Regions from separate parts of the Enterobacter quasiroggenkampii genome, predicted to be linked through region 2. Evidence: predicted binding sites of a transcription regulator. Region 2 holds the regulator's gene; the other holds the start of a gene.
What was found. The regulator PurR, encoded in region 2, represses purine synthesis genes. The targets are predictions, from matches to a motif close to CANGCAAACGTTTGCNTG.
Positions count from the first base shown of each region.

Region 1 (7,700 bases), 1.9 Mb from region 2:
CAGTTTTGCAGTGTCCGGTCGTAAAAACCACCGCCCATTCCCAGGCGCTGTCCCTGCTCATCAAACGCGACCAACGGCGTAATCAGCACATCCAGCTGTGACAGAGGCAGCACGTCGCGCACGTCGAGTTTCGGTTCGGTGATTTTCAGACGATTCACCACCAGCTCGCTGTGCGGGTGATAGTGCAAAAACAGCAGATTGCCTTCACTGAACGGGTGTAGCACCGGCAGGTATACCTTCTTCCCGGCGCGCCAGAGTTGCTCTATCAGCGGTTGGGTATCCAGTTCTCCATCAAATGACAGAAACAGGGCAACCGTGCGCGCCATCACGACAGGGGGATACGCCATCATACGGGCGGCGGCCTGCTGGGCAAAATGCGCTTGCTGAACGGGGGTTAACGCACGACGGCGTTGACGAATGAGCTGACGAATGTCCTGGCGTGAAGCCGAAACTTCAGGGAATTGAGTCATGGTAGTCGGTAGAAGAAAAGAGAGGGAATCTCCGAGATGCCGCCGCAGGCTGTAACCCTTGAACCCTTGGTTCAAGGTGAATGTGTCGTCATAGTTTTAAGGCTTCTCGGACGGACCGAGCATGCTCACCAACCATGGAGCGCCACATTCTTGTGGTATGAAATATCGGCTCAGGGGACTGGCCCGCTTGCGAACATCTCAGAGAAATTTTGTCTTCACAGTTACTCTACCATAGTCAACTGAGAAGTGTTATTCAAACTTGGGTCCCGGTCTTTCGGGATTGCGACCTTGATCAAGCAATGCCTGTTCTATGGTCTGCTGGAGCATTTTAATGCGCTGCTCCATGCTTGCCGCGTAGTCGCGGGTCTTCGCTTTTTCCTGAGTCAGTTCATAGCTGATGTTCAACGCGGCGATGAAAACCAGCTGCTCAGTATTTGTGACTCTAGTGCGTTCTTTTAGATCTTGCAACCGCTGATTCAAATCGTCCGCAGCCTGATTCAAAGCATCCCTTTGTTCAGGCGGACAATTCACTCGCAGTGAACGGCCAAAAATCTGGAGATCGACGGGTTGTGCAGACATGCCACCTTCCTGCTGATTGACTGCGCTGCCTTCGCCTGATGCCCCGGGGGCTGCGAAGGGGCGACACTATAGCTACCCTGATGTGAAGATACAAGCCCTTTTCTGGTATCACCAGGGTCCAAAGTGGTAGCATATCATGAAACTTCCCCCCAATGATGACGAATGCGCATGTCTATACAGAACGAAATGCCTGGTTACAAGGATTTAAACCAGTTACTGAACCAGCAGGGAGTCGGTTTAACCCCTGCCGAAATGCACGGTCTGATCAGTGGCATGCTGTGCGGCGGAAACAGCGACAGCTCATGGCAGCCGCTGATCCACGACCTCACGAATGAAGGGCTGGCGTTTGGTCACGAGCTGGCGGAAGCGCTGCGTAAAATGCATGCCGCCATCAGTGATTCGCTGGAAGACGATGGCTTCCTTTTTCAGCTTTATCTGCCTGAAGGCGACGACGTCAGCGTGTTCGATCGCGCCGATGCGCTGGCGGGGTGGGTAAATCACTATCTGCTGGGTCTGGGCGTCACGCAGCCTAAACTGGATAAAGTCACCGGCGAAGCGGGTGAAGCGATCGACGATCTGCGCAACATCGCCCAGCTTGGCTACGATGAAGACGAAGACCAGGAAGAGCTGGAAATGTCTCTCGAAGAGATCATCGAGTACGTGCGCGTGGCGGCACTGCTGTGCCACGACAACTTTACGCGCTCACAGCCGACTGCGCCGGAAGTCCGCAAGCCAACCTTACATTAAGAAAAATAACGCACAGGAGGGTGTCATGGTTATCTCGAGTCAAGAGTATTCGCGCCGCCGTCAGGCGCTGCTGGCAAAAATGCAGCCGGGCAGCGCCGCGCTGATTTTTGCCGCGCCTGAAGTGACGCGCAGCGCCGACAGCGAATATCCCTATCGCCAGAGCAGCGACTTCTGGTACTTCACCGGCTTTAACGAGCCGGAAGCGGTACTGGTGTTGATTAAGAGCGATGACACCCACAACCACAGCGTGATTTTCAACCGCGTGCGCGATCTGACGGCCGAAATCTGGTTTGGTCGCCGCTTAGGGCAAGAGGCCGCACCGGAAAAGCTGGGCGTCGACCGTGCGCTGGCGTTTAGCGAAATCAACCAGCAGCTCTACCAGCTGCTTAACGGCCTCGACGTGCTCTATCACGCGCAGGGCGAATATGCTTACGCCGATGAGATTGTCTTCACCGCGCTGGATAAGCTGCGAAAAGGCTCGCGGCAGAACCTGTCCGCACCGGCCACGCTGACGGACTGGCGTCCGGTGGTGCATGAGATGCGCCTGTTCAAGTCTGAAGAAGAGCTGAACGTGATGCGCCGCGCGGGCGAAATCAGCGCGCTGGCGCATACCCGCGCGATGGAGAAATGCCGTCCCGGGATGTTCGAATACCAGCTGGAAGGCGAAATTCACCACGAATTTAACCGCCACGGCGCGCGCTATCCCTCCTACAACACCATTGTTGGCGGCGGGGAAAACGGCTGCATTCTGCACTACACCGAAAACGAAAGCGCGCTGCGCGACGGCGATCTGGTGCTGATTGACGCCGGTTGCGAATATCAGGGCTATGCGGGGGACATCACCCGGACCTTCCCGGTGAACGGTAAATTCTCGCCGGCACAGCGCGCGATTTACGACATTGTTCTCGAATCCCTTGAGACGGCGCTCAGGCAGTATCGTCCGGGTACCTCCATCCAGGAAGTGACCGGTGAAGTGGTGCGCATCATGATTACCGGTCTGGTCAGGCTCGGTATCCTGAAAGGGGACGTAGATACCCTGATTGCTGAAAATGCGCATCGACCGTACTTTATGCACGGCCTGAGCCACTGGCTGGGGCTGGACGTTCATGACGTTGGCGCCTACGGCACCGACCGTTCGCGCGTGCTGGAGCCGGGCATGGTGTTAACCGTGGAGCCGGGTCTCTATATCGCGCCGGATGCCGACGTGCCTGAAGCGTACCGCGGGATTGGTATTCGTATTGAAGATGACATCGTGATTACCGAGACCGGTAACGAAAACCTGACCGCCAGCGTCGTGAAAAACGCTGACGATATCGAGGCGCTGATGGCAGCGGCGCGCGCATGAGCGTGATTATCGTTGGCGGCGGCATGACCGGGGCCACGCTGGCGCTGGCCATTTCGCATTTGACGCAGGGGCAGCTTCCGGTGCACCTGGTGGAAGCCGTTGCGCCAGAGGCGTCCAACCACCCCGGGTTTGATGCCCGCGCCATCGCGCTGGCGCAGGGCACCTGCCAGCAGCTTTCGCGCATTGGTATCTGGCAGGCAATTGCCGACCGAGCTACGGCGATCGGGACCGTTCACGTCAGCGATCGCGGCCATGCGGGATTTGTCACGCTGGACGCGCAGGATTACCGGATTGATGCCCTGGGTCAGGTTGTTGAGCTACACGACGTCGGATTGCGTCTGTTCCGCCTGCTCCAGGACGCGCCGGGCGTCACGCTGCATTGCCCCGCGCGCGTGGCCAGCGTGAGCCGAAGTGAAGCGTCGGTCAGCGTGACGCTGGAAAACGGCTCTGTTCTTGAAGGCCAGCTTCTGGTTGCTGCGGACGGTTCGCGCTCGTCGCTCGGCACCCAGTGCGGCGTGGAGTGGCGCCAGCAGCCTTACGGCCAGGTGGCGGTCATTGCGAACGTCGCTACCGCATCTGACCACAACGGCAGGGCGTTTGAGCGCTTTACGCAGCATGGCCCACTGGCGATGCTGCCGATGTCGGACGGGCGCTGTTCCCTGGTCTGGTGTCATCCGCAGGATAAGGCTGAAGAGGTGAAGGCCTGGTCCGACGAACGTTTTTGTACCGAGCTGCAGAAAGCCTTTGGCTGGCGGCTGGGGCGTATTACCCATGCCGGCAAGCGGACGGTCTATCCGCTTTCGCTGACCACGGCATCTCAGTCCATCTCCCATCGTCTGGCGCTTGTCGGTAACGCCGCGCAAACGCTGCATCCCATCGCGGGGCAAGGCTTTAACCTTGGCTTACGCGACGTCATGAGCCTGGCCGAATCACTGGCGCAGGCATGGGGCGAGCAAAAAGACTGCGGGGCGTATTCGGTGCTGAGTCATTACCAGAAGCGCCGTCAGGCGGATAAAGAGGCCACCATCGGTGTGACCGATGGCCTGGTCCATCTTTTTGCCAATCGCTGGGCACCGCTGGTTGCGGGTCGCAATCTCGGGCTGATGGCGATGGAACTATTCATTCCGGCACGTGACGTGCTGGCGCAGCGGACCCTGGGTTGGGTTGCGCGTTAAGGAGTTATCACCGTGCAAAATGTTGATGTCGCCATCGTTGGCGGCGGAATGGTCGGACTGGTATTGGCCTGTGGATTACAGGGCAGCGGCCTGCGCGTGGCGGTGCTGGAGCAAAAACAGCCCCAGCCCGTTGCCCCGGATGCGCCGCCGGAACTCCGCGTCTCGGCCATTAATGCGGCCAGCGAAAAGCTTCTGACGCACCTTGGCGTCTGGTCAGATATTGTGGCGAACCGCGCCAGCTGCTATCACGGCATGGAGGTGTGGGATAAGGACAGCTTTGGTCATATTGCTTTTGATGATGAAAGCATGGGCTATAGCCATCTGGGCCACATCGTTGAAAACGCGGTGATCCACCACGCGCTGTGGCAAAAAGCACAGCAGTGCAGCGACGTGACGCTGATTGCGCCTGCGCAGATCCAGCAGGTGGCGTGGGGCGAAAACGAGGCGTTTATCACCCTGCAGAGCGGCGACATGCTGACCGCGCGCCTGGTGGTCGGTGCTGACGGTGCCAACTCCTGGCTGCGTAATAAAGCCGATATCCCGCTGACCTTCTGGGACTATCGTCATCACGCTCTGGTCGCGACGATCCGCACCGAAGAGCCGCACGGCGGCGTGGCGCGCCAGATTTTCCACAACGACGGCATACTGGCGTTCCTGCCGCTTGCCGATCCGCACCTGTGCTCGATCGTCTGGTCCCTGGTGCCGGACAAAGCCCGGCAGATGCATGAGGCGACGCCGGAGGCCTTTAACCAGGCGCTGTGCGTGGCCTTTGATAACCGCCTTGGCCTGTGCTCTCTTGAAAGCGAACGTCAGGTGTTCCCGCTAACCGGCCGCTACGCGCGTCAGTTTGCGGCGCACCGTCTGGCGCTGGTGGGGGATGCGGCGCATACCATTCATCCGCTGGCCGGGCAGGGCGTTAACCTTGGCTTTATGGACGCGGCGGAGCTGGTCGAGGAGCTGCGTCGCCTGCATCGCGAAGGAAAAGACATCGGCCAGCATCTCTATCTGCGTCGCTACGAGCGCAGCCGCAAGCACAGTGCGGCGATGATGCTGGCGGGCATGCAGGGCTTCCGCGAGCTGTTTGCCGGGGCAAATCCGGCGAAAAAACTGCTGCGCGATATCGGTCTTAAACTGGCCGATACGCTTCCTGGCGTCAAACCTCAACTTCTCCGTCAGGCGATGGGTCTTAACGATCTCCCTGACTGGCTGCGCTAACTTAGATCCCCGTCACACTTTATTTTCCCGGCCTCTGCGCCGGGGAAATTCCCTCGTTTGAAATATTCTAATTTCACGTCATTTTTCGCATTAGATAATCTAATGTCGCATTTTTCTCGTTACGGAAATTCGGCCCGATTTTCCGCACGAAATATCACCATGTGCTAAATCCTGTTAGATCATTGTTAATTTTGTGCGGGGTTAATCGCATTTTTCCAGTGAATAACTCTGTAGGCTTTTTAGCGATTTTTTGTCATAAGCTAATGTGATGACCCATTTTGCCTTATGGTTAACCGCCGGTTTCGGTGGTAAGTTCAGGTAAAAGAGAACGTTTGCGTCGGTGCCCGAACGCGGGGCCGATACCGGGTTTCACGGTGAATTTTTCAACGAGGACAAGATGGCTCAACAGACTCCTTTGTACGAACAACACGTGTTATGCGGCGCCCGCATGGTGGACTTCCATGGCTGGATGATGCCGCTGCACTACGGCTCGCAGATTGATGAGCACCACGCGGTGCGCACCGATGCCGGTATGTTCGACGTGTCCCACATGACAATTGTCGATCTGCGCGGTAGCCGCACCCGGGAGTTTTTGCGTTATCTGCTGGCAAACGACGTCGCCAAACTGAAGACGCCGGGTAAAGCGCTCTATACCGGCATGCTGAATGCCTCGGGCGGCGTGATTGATGACCTTATCGTCTATTACTTCACTGAAGATTTCTTCCGCCTCGTTGTAAACTCCGCCACCCGCGAAAAAGACCTCTCCTGGATCACCCAACACGCCGAACCTTATGCCATCGACATCACCGTCCGTGACGATCTGTCGCTGATCGCCGTGCAGGGACCAAACGCGCAGGCGAAAGCCGCCTCTCTGTTTAACGACGAGCAGCGCAACGCCACCGCTGGCATGAAGCCGTTCTTTGGCGTGCAGGCGGGCGATCTGTTTATCGCCACCACCGGCTACACCGGTGAAGCGGGCTACGAAATTGCGATGCCAAACGAGAAGGCCGCTGATTTCTGGCGTGCGCTGGTGGAAGCGGGCGTGAAGCCTGCGGGTCTGGGCGCGCGCGATACGCTTCGTCTGGAAGCGGGCATGAACCTCTACGGTCAGGAGATGGATGAAGGTGTCTCTCCGCTGGCCGCCAATATGGGCTGGACCATCGCGTGGGAACCGGCTGACCGTGACTTTATCGGCCGTGAAGCGCTGGAGATGCAGCGCGAGAAGGGCACTGAACAACTGGTGGGCCTGGTAATGACCGAGAAGGGCGTGCTGCGCGGCGAACTGCCGGTGCGCTTTACCGATGCTGACGGCAATCCTCGCGAAGGCGTGATCACCAGCGGAACCTTCTCTCCGACGCTGGGCTACAGTATTGCACTGGCACGCGTGCCGGCGGGGATTGGCGAAACGGCGGTGGTGCAAATCCGCAACCGCGAAATGCCGGTCAACGTGACCAAACCGATTTTTGTTCGCGCCGGTAAGCCGGTCGCCTAATCATTTTTATCAGGAGAACTTCAATGAGCAATGTGCCAGCAGAACTGAAATACAGCAAAGAACACGAGTGGCTGCGCAAAGAGGCGGACGGCACTTACACCGTAGGGATCACCGAGCACGCGCAAGAGCTGCTGGGCGACATGGTGTTTGTTGACCTGCCTGACGTGGGCACGACCGTGAGCGCGGGCGACGACTGCGCCGTGGCGGAGTCCGTAAAAGCAGCATCCGATATCTACGCGCCGGTAAGCGGTGAAATTGTTGCCGTCAACGACGCGCTGAGCGATTCGCCAGAGCTGGTCAACAGCGAGCCTTATGAAGGCGGCTGGATCTTCAAGATCAAAGCCAGCGACGAATCCCAGGTTGCCGCGCTGCTGGATGCGACCGCATACGAAGCACTACTGGAAGACGAATAACGTTGTGCCGGATGGCGCTGCGCTTATCCGGCCTGGAGATCAACGTAGGCCCGGTAAGCGTTAGCGCCACCGGGCAACAGCGTTACAGATAACTACGATTCACTGCACGTTTCAGGAACCATCGCTCATGACACAGACTTTAAGCCAGCTTGAAAACCGTGGCGCCTTCATCGAACGTCACATTGGGCCGGATGCTCAGCAACAGCAGGAGATGCTAAAGACAGTTGGCGCGGATTCATTAAACGCACTGATCGGCCAGATTGT
Region 1 covers NZ_CP143745.1:4,444,443-4,452,142, reverse strand. Annotated here, with positions in the region: gene V1572_RS21205 (5-formyltetrahydrofolate cyclo-ligase) at 1-470, opposite strand, end outside; RNA gene ssrS (6S RNA) at 495-678, opposite strand; gene zapA (cell division protein ZapA) at 720-1,049, opposite strand; gene V1572_RS21190 (YecA family protein) at 1,218-1,796, shown strand; gene pepP (Xaa-Pro aminopeptidase) at 1,828-3,141, shown strand; gene ubiH (2-octaprenyl-6-methoxyphenyl hydroxylase) at 3,138-4,316, shown strand; gene ubiI (FAD-dependent 2-octaprenylphenol hydroxylase) at 4,329-5,531, shown strand; gene gcvT (glycine cleavage system aminomethyltransferase GcvT) at 5,929-7,023, shown strand; gene gcvH (glycine cleavage system protein GcvH) at 7,047-7,436, shown strand; gene gcvP (aminomethyl-transferring glycine dehydrogenase) at 7,564-7,700, shown strand, end outside.
Region 1: gcvT (glycine cleavage system aminomethyltransferase GcvT) is a predicted target of PurR. The motif match lies at 5,853-5,870, and genes of this name have one in related genera.

Region 2 (7,700 bases):
AGCCTGACTGGGCTGGCGGTAAGCCTTACACTGAAGCCTTCCGCCAGAAAGTGCGCGAGCGCTTCCACGGGGTGATCATCGGTGCAGGTGCCTATACGCCTGAGAAAGCCGAAGATCTGATTAATAAAGGGCTGATCGATGCCGTCGCGTTTGGCCGCGACTACATCGCCAACCCGGATCTGGTTGCTCGCCTGCAGAAAAAAGCGGCGCTCAACCCGCAGCGTCCGGAAAGCTTCTACGGCGGCGGCGCGGAAGGCTACACCGACTACCCTTCACTGTAATCTCGCCATTGTTCATTGATAGCGGCGACAGTTCGCCGCTATACTAAAACATCGTTTCTGATCAAAAGCTTTTTTATTCCATTGGTTAATGAGGAAATTATGCGCCTACTTCACACCATGCTGCGCGTTGGCGACCTGCAACGTTCTATCGATTTCTACACTAACGTCCTGGGCATGAAACTGCTGCGCACCAGCGAAAACCCGGAATATAAATACTCACTGGCATTCGTGGGTTACGGCCCGGAAACGGATGAAGCCGTGATCGAGCTGACCTACAACTGGGGCGTTGACAGCTATGAGCTGGGCACGGCCTACGGCCATATCGCGCTGGAAGTGGATAACGCGGCCGACGCGTGCGAACGCATTCGCAAAAATGGCGGTAACGTCACGCGCGAAGCGGGCCCGGTAAAAGGCGGCACCACCGTGATTGCGTTTGTGGAAGATCCGGACGGTTACAAAATCGAGCTGATTGAAGCCAAAGACGCCGGTCGCGGTCTGGGCAACTGATCCCTCAGGGCGCAACGTGCGCCCGTAGTTTTACTGCATCACCCCGCAAAATTTGCCATAATGCGCTCTGCTTTTTCCCATGTAAGAGACCCTGATGTCCGATAACGCTCAATTTAGCGGTCTGTGCGACCGTTTTCGTGGTTTTTATCCCGTTGTGATTGATGTAGAAACAGCCGGATTTAACGCTAAAACCGATGCGCTGCTCGAAATTGCCGCCATCACGCTGAAGATGGATGAACAGGGCTGGCTTACACCGGACACCACGCTGCATTTCCACGTTGAACCTTTCGAAGGGGCAAACTTACAGCCGGAAGCGCTGGCGTTTAACGGTATCGATCCGCATAATCCGCTGCGCGGTGCCGTCAGTGAATATGACGCGCTGCACGCCATTTTTAAAATGGTGCGTAAAGGCATGAAAGAGAGCAACTGCAGCCGCGCCATTATGGTGGCCCATAACGCCACCTTCGATCACAGCTTTACCATGGCTGCCGCGGAGCGCGCGTCGCTCAAACGCAACCCCTTCCACCCTTTTGTCACCTTCGACACCGCCGCGCTGAGCGGCCTGGCGCTGGGACAAACGGTGTTATCAAAGGCCTGTATTACAGCTGGCATTCCGTTCGACGGCACGCAGGCGCACTCCGCGTTGTATGACACGGAGCGTACCGCAGAGCTGTTCTGTGAGATCGTCAACCGCTGGAAGCGTCTGGGCGGCTGGCCGCTGCCGATGGGCGATGAGGCCGAGCGCCAATCGTAGGTCGGGTAAGCGCAGCGCCACCCGACAAAAAAAAAGCGACCACATAGCAGGTCGCTTTTTTATTTCCGCAGAGAATTACTCTGCGTCCGGCTCTTCCGTTTTGTACTTCGCCGCGGTTTCTTTGATCAGCTGCTGCAGTTCACCGCGCTGATACATTTCAATCAGAATATCGCAACCGCCAACCAGTTCACCGTCTACCCACAGCTGTGGGAACGTCGGCCAGTTCGCGTACTTCGGCAGCTCAGCGCGGATGTCCGGGTTCTGCAGGATATCAACGTAAGCAAAACGCTCACCACAGGCAGACAGCGCCTGAACCGCTTGCGCGGAGAAGCCGCAGCTTGGCAGCTTTGGAGAACCTTTCATATACAGCAGAATCGGGTTTTCAGCGATCTGGCGCTGGATTTTTTCAATAGTGGTGCTCATGTCTTGCTTCCTTTAACTTCTGTTACGGCATTCGTCTGACATTGTAGCGGTTCAGACTGGCATCGGAAAATAACATTTTTGTCACGTATAGACATTCTACCCCGAGTCACGAAAAGTTGCATTGCAAATGGTGTTTACCCCTGCGGCGGCCAGGGTTTTGCTTAGGGAATGGGCAAATGTAAGACAGAACGATGAATTTTTTTGCACTTGCTAACGAAACAGGATTAGAGATTGAAAAATGGTATTAACTTTCTGGCTTTTTATGGATTAGAATCGACGGGCTTTGTAAATCACACGCGGGTATTATTGATGACCTGCATTTATCAGGGGACTGCCCAGTGGCGCGGATAAATAAAATCTCGATCACGCTCTGTGCTTTACTGTTTACTTCACTCACTTTCACGCCAGTGGCAAACGCCTCTCAGCAGGCGCGGCATTCTGCTGTACAAAAAAACCATCTGGTGAAAGCCACAGAACGTAAGAAAAAAACCACCGCTAAAAACGACAAGAAAAAGACAAACACACAGACTAAAAAAACCGCTTCCAGCAAGACGAAAACCACTTCTTCCCGCACTGCCCACACCGCCAAAAGTAAAGCTTCGCAAACCGCCGCTAACCTCGTGACTGAAAAATGCATCGCGCGTAAAGGCCATAAGGCGAAATGCACCAAGGTCACTAAAATAGCGGAAGTGCATAAAGTGCGCGTCCAGAAAGCGCAAAAAACCGCAATGAACAAGCTGATGGGGCAGATTGGCAAACCTTATCACTGGGGCGGGACTTCGCCGCGTACCGGTTTTGACTGCAGCGGCCTCGTCTATTACGCCTATAAAGATCTGGTCAAGTTCCGCATTCCGCGCACCGCCAACGAAATGTACCACCTGCGCGACGCGTCCCCGGTCAACCGTGGAGAGCTGGAGAACGGCGATCTGGTCTTCTTTCGCACGCAGGGCCGCGGGACAGCTGACCACGTTGGCGTCTATGTCGGCAACGGAAAATTCATCCAGTCACCGCGTAGCGGCCAGGATATTCAGATCACCTCTCTCAGTGAAGACTACTGGGTACGCCATTACGTCGGCGCACGCCGCGTGATGACGCCGAAAACCATTCGCTAACCCCTGCCCTGCCACACCCGTGGCAGGGTAAGTTCCTCTTTTGCATACCCTTTCAATTTGCTATCCTGTCCTTGTTGTCTGTGTGGTTATTGACAACACAAAATACAATAAGGAGAGAAGCAATGTCGTTCGAATTACCTGCACTACCGTATGCAAAAGACGCCCTGGCCCCGCACATTTCTGCGGAAACCCTGGAATATCACTACGGCAAGCATCACCAGACGTACGTCACCAACCTGAACAATCTGATTAAGGGCACCGATTTTGAAGGCAAAACGCTGGAAGAGATCGTGCGCAGTTCTGAGGGTGGCGTATTCAACAACGCCGCTCAGGTGTGGAACCACACCTTCTACTGGCACTGCCTGGCGCCAAACGCCGGTGGCGAACCTGTCGGTGAACTGGCTACCGCCATTAACGCCGCCTTTGGCAGCTTCGCGGAATTCAAAGCGAAGTTCACCGATGCCGCCATCAAGAACTTCGGTTCAGGCTGGACGTGGCTGGTCAAAGAGGCGGATGGCAAACTGGCTATCGTGTCCACCTCTAACGCGGGCACCCCGCTGACCACCAGCGCTAAGCCGCTGATGACCGTGGACGTATGGGAACACGCTTACTACATCGATTACCGTAACGCGCGCCCTAACTACCTGGAGCACTTCTGGGCACTGGTTAACTGGGACTTTGTGGCGAAGAACTTCGCCGCGTAAGAGACACGCAGAAGGGTTCGCCCTTCTGCGTTTTTGGTTTATTCCGCAGCGCAGGCTGCTTCTGGCTGTTTACGACCCGACATCATCACCAGCAGCAGGCCGAGCGCGGCAATAATCGCCCCCATCACCGGCACAAAACTGTACCCCAGCCCCCCTGAAATCACGGCCCCACCGGCCGCCGCACCGAGCGCATTGCCCAGGTTAAAGGCACCAATATTGACCGAGGATGAGAGGCCCGGCGCTTCATGCGCAACGCGCATCACGCGCATCTGCAGCGGTGGCACCACAGCGAACGTTGCAGCCCCCCAGACGACCATCGCCACCGCGGCGCCAAACTCGTTACGCGCCAGCCACGGAATGGCGATCATGATAACAATCAGCAGGGTTAAGAAGCCCTTCAGCGTTCCGCTCACCGAACGGTCGGCAAATTTCCCGCCGAGATAGTTGCCAATCGAGAAGCCCACGCCAATTAGCACCAGCATCGCGGTCACAAAGAGAGGCGTTGCGTGGGTGATGTCATGCAGCACAGGTGAAATATATGTGTAGAGGGTAAACATCGCCCCTGCCCCCAGCACGGTCGTAAGCAGCGCAGAGAGCACCTGCGGGCGCACCAGCACCGACAGCTCTCTGCGTACGTCAGGGCGTTCACCCGCGCTGCCTTTTGGCAGGGAGAAGAACAACGCCACCATCGCGACTACGCCCAGTCCGGCCGTCGCCAGGAAGGACATCCTCCAGCCAATGACCTCGCCCAGCCAGGTTGCCGCAGGAACGCCGCCAATGTTAGCAATGGTCAGGCCCATAAACATGGTGGCCACGGCGCTGGCCTGCTTATGTTTTGGCACCACGCTTGCCGCCACAACCGACCCCAGCCCAAAGAACGCGCCGTGGTTGAGGCTGGTCAGAATACGCGACAGCATCAGCGTGGTGTAGTCCGGCGAAATGGCCGAAAGCACGTTACCGAGGGTGAAAATCGCCATCAGGAAAATGAGCGCATTGCGGCGCGCGCGGTGCGAAAGGAGAAGCGTCATTAGCGGCGCCCCCACCATCACGCCGATAGCGTAGGCGCTGATTAACATGCCTGCCGCAGGGATCGAGACGTCCACGCCGCGGGCGATGACGGGCAGTAACCCCATCGGGGAGAATTCAGTGGTGCCAATCCCAAAAGCGCCAATCGCCAGGGCCAGCAGGGGAAAATTGATTTTCATGCGTCAACTCCGGATGCCGTGTCATGTGGTGACACAGAACAAAGAAGCGGAAAGCATGACATCAATCACAAAAAATGAGAAGTTAACAAAATGGCAAAAGATTTTTGCCTTAGGAGTAACAATCGGGGTGAGCGGGAGGGAGAAGGCTCTCCCTCCGCGTAAATCAGTGCAGTGCGGCCGTCAGACCCGCCGCGACAATCAGAGCCAGCACAACAACGGTGGTGAACAGCGAAAACTTCAGATCGGAACTCATCAATTTTTCTCCTTTTAATCCCCCCACGAAAAGTGAGCCTGCTCATTTTTGCATAATTTACGTCAAAAATCTTCCTGGATTTAGGCTGATAAACACTTTACCTCTTCCCCTTTTCATCAAGATAGGACAAAATTCCACGCTAAATTTATTAGCGTACCGGCCATTGACCCCCTCCTGACGTCCCGTGTCGTTTTCCCGGCGTGCCGCAATTCAAGATTGCGTGATAAGGGTGAGAGAAGGCAAACGTTTACCTTCAAGTTTTTCAGGAGTTTAGGATATGGTCTGGAGTGACATTTAATGGCAACAATTAAAGACGTAGCAAAACGCGCAAACGTTTCCACTACAACCGTATCACATGTAATTAACAAAACCCGCTTCGTGGCGGAAGAGACGCGCAACGCCGTCTGGGCAGCGATCAAAGAGCTGCACTATTCGCCAAGTGCGGTTGCGCGCAGCCTCAAGGTTAATCACACCAAATCCATTGGATTGCTGGCCACCAGCAGTGAAGCGGCCTATTTTGCCGAGATCATTGAAGCGGTAGAGAAGAACTGCTTCCAGAAAGGCTATACCCTGATTCTGGGCAACGCATGGAACAGCATAGAAAAACAGCGTGCCTACCTGTCGATGATGGCGCAGAAGCGCGTGGATGGCCTGCTGGTGATGTGTTCCGAGTACCCGGAATCCGTGCTGTCGATGCTCGAAGAGTATCGCCATATCCCCATGGTGGTCATGGACTGGGGTGAAGCGCGCGCGGACTTCACCGACTCCGTTATCGACAACGCCTTTGAAGGCGGTTACATGGCGGGTCGTTACCTGATCGAACGCGGTCACCGCGAGATTGGCGTGATCCCGGGTCCGCTGGAGCGTAACACCGGCGCGGGCCGTCTGGCCGGTTTTATGAAAGCGATGGAAGAAGCGCTGATCACCGTGCCGGAAAACTGGATCGTGCAGGGCGACTTTGAGCCGGAATCAGGCTACCGCGCAATGCAGCAGATCGTTTCCCAGCCGCACCGCCCGACCGCCGTTTTCTGCGGGGGTGACATCATGGCCATGGGTGCGCTCTGCGCCGCCGATGAGCTGGGTCTGCGCGTACCGCAGGATATTTCCGTGATCGGGTATGACAACGTGCGTAACGCGCGCTTCTTCACCCCGGCGCTGACAACCATTCACCAGCCAAAAGATTCGCTGGGCGAAACGGCCTTCAATATGCTGTTGGACAGAATCGTCAACAAACGCGAAGAGTCGCAGTCCATTGAAGTTCACCCACGCCTGATTGAACGCCGTTCCGTTGCGGATGGTCCGTTCCGCGACTACCGTCGTTAATCCCTTGACGGGGCCAGCTACGCTGGCTCCCGTAACCATTCCCGGTTTAGCGTTTCGCTGTCTCCCAGATAATCCAGCAGCCAGGCCATGGCGGGCGAGACATCATTTTGTTGCCAGGTCAGGCAGCAGGCCGCGTCCGGGAACGGATTCTCCAGCGTCAGTTCAACCCATTCTCCGGTATCGATGCGCGGACGCGCAAAATGAACGGGCACCATCGCGACGCACAGCCCGGCGCTGAGGCACGTCGCCGACGATTCCCAGTCAGGAGCCACCACTCGCCGCTGGTTGTCCAGAAGCCAGGTGATACGCTTGGGCAGTGAACGGGACGTATCCTCCAGCACCAGCGAGGGCCAGTTACGCAGCGTATCGTCGCTCAGCGGCCCGTCCATCGCCGCCAGGGGATGATCGCGTGCCACCACGCATTTCCAGCTCAGCATCCCCATGTCGCGAAAGGCGTAACGTCCCCCAACCGGGATCGCCTGCGTGGCGCCAATCGCCATCTCCGCCCTGCCGTCCGCCAGCGCATCCCACACCCCGTTGAACACCTCCTGCGAGACCCGCAGCTCAACGTCAGAGAAATGACGATAGAAATCCACGATCATCTGCCGGGTGCGTTCCGGCTTCACGATGTTATCCACCGCGATGGCGAGATGTCCCCGCCAGCCGTTGGCGATCTGCTGGCACTGTTCGCGGGTGATCTGCATTTTTTTGATAACAGAACGCCCTTCCTTCAAAAACCACGCGCCTGCGGGCGTTAATTCCACGTCGCGATGCCGCCGTTCAAACAGCGGAACCGCCAGCCATTCCTCAAGCTGACGCACCGTGTAGCTAATGGCCGAAGGGACGCGGTGCAACTCCTGCGCTGCACCGCTAAAGCTGCCGTTACGCGCAACAGCATCGACCACTTCAAGAGAATAATCTGACCACATTTTCTGCCTGCAAAAAATTTGAATGCACCCGCCAAATATTAGCGTTTCACAAGCCGCTTTGCACTCCCTACACTCTGCGCCAACGTACACCTGCCTCCTCAGGAGAATAAGAGAATGCAACCCAGGAAAGGATTTTTAGTCTGGCTCGGCGGCTTAAGCGTGCTGGGCTTTTTGGCCACCGACATGTACCTGCCCGCGTTTGCCGCGAT
Region 2 covers NZ_CP143745.1:2,560,609-2,568,308, reverse strand. Annotated here, with positions in the region: gene V1572_RS12310 (alkene reductase) at 1-281, shown strand, start outside; gene gloA (lactoylglutathione lyase) at 381-788, shown strand; gene rnt (ribonuclease T) at 883-1,542, shown strand; gene grxD (monothiol glutaredoxin 4) at 1,618-1,965, opposite strand; gene V1572_RS12290 (C40 family peptidase) at 2,304-3,077, shown strand; gene sodB (superoxide dismutase [Fe]) at 3,200-3,781, shown strand; gene V1572_RS12280 (MFS transporter) at 3,820-4,986, opposite strand; gene V1572_RS12275 (YnhF family membrane protein) at 5,150-5,239, opposite strand; gene purR (HTH-type transcriptional repressor PurR) at 5,537-6,562, shown strand; gene punR (DNA-binding transcriptional activator PunR) at 6,580-7,491, opposite strand; gene punC (purine nucleoside transporter PunC) at 7,606-7,700, shown strand, end outside.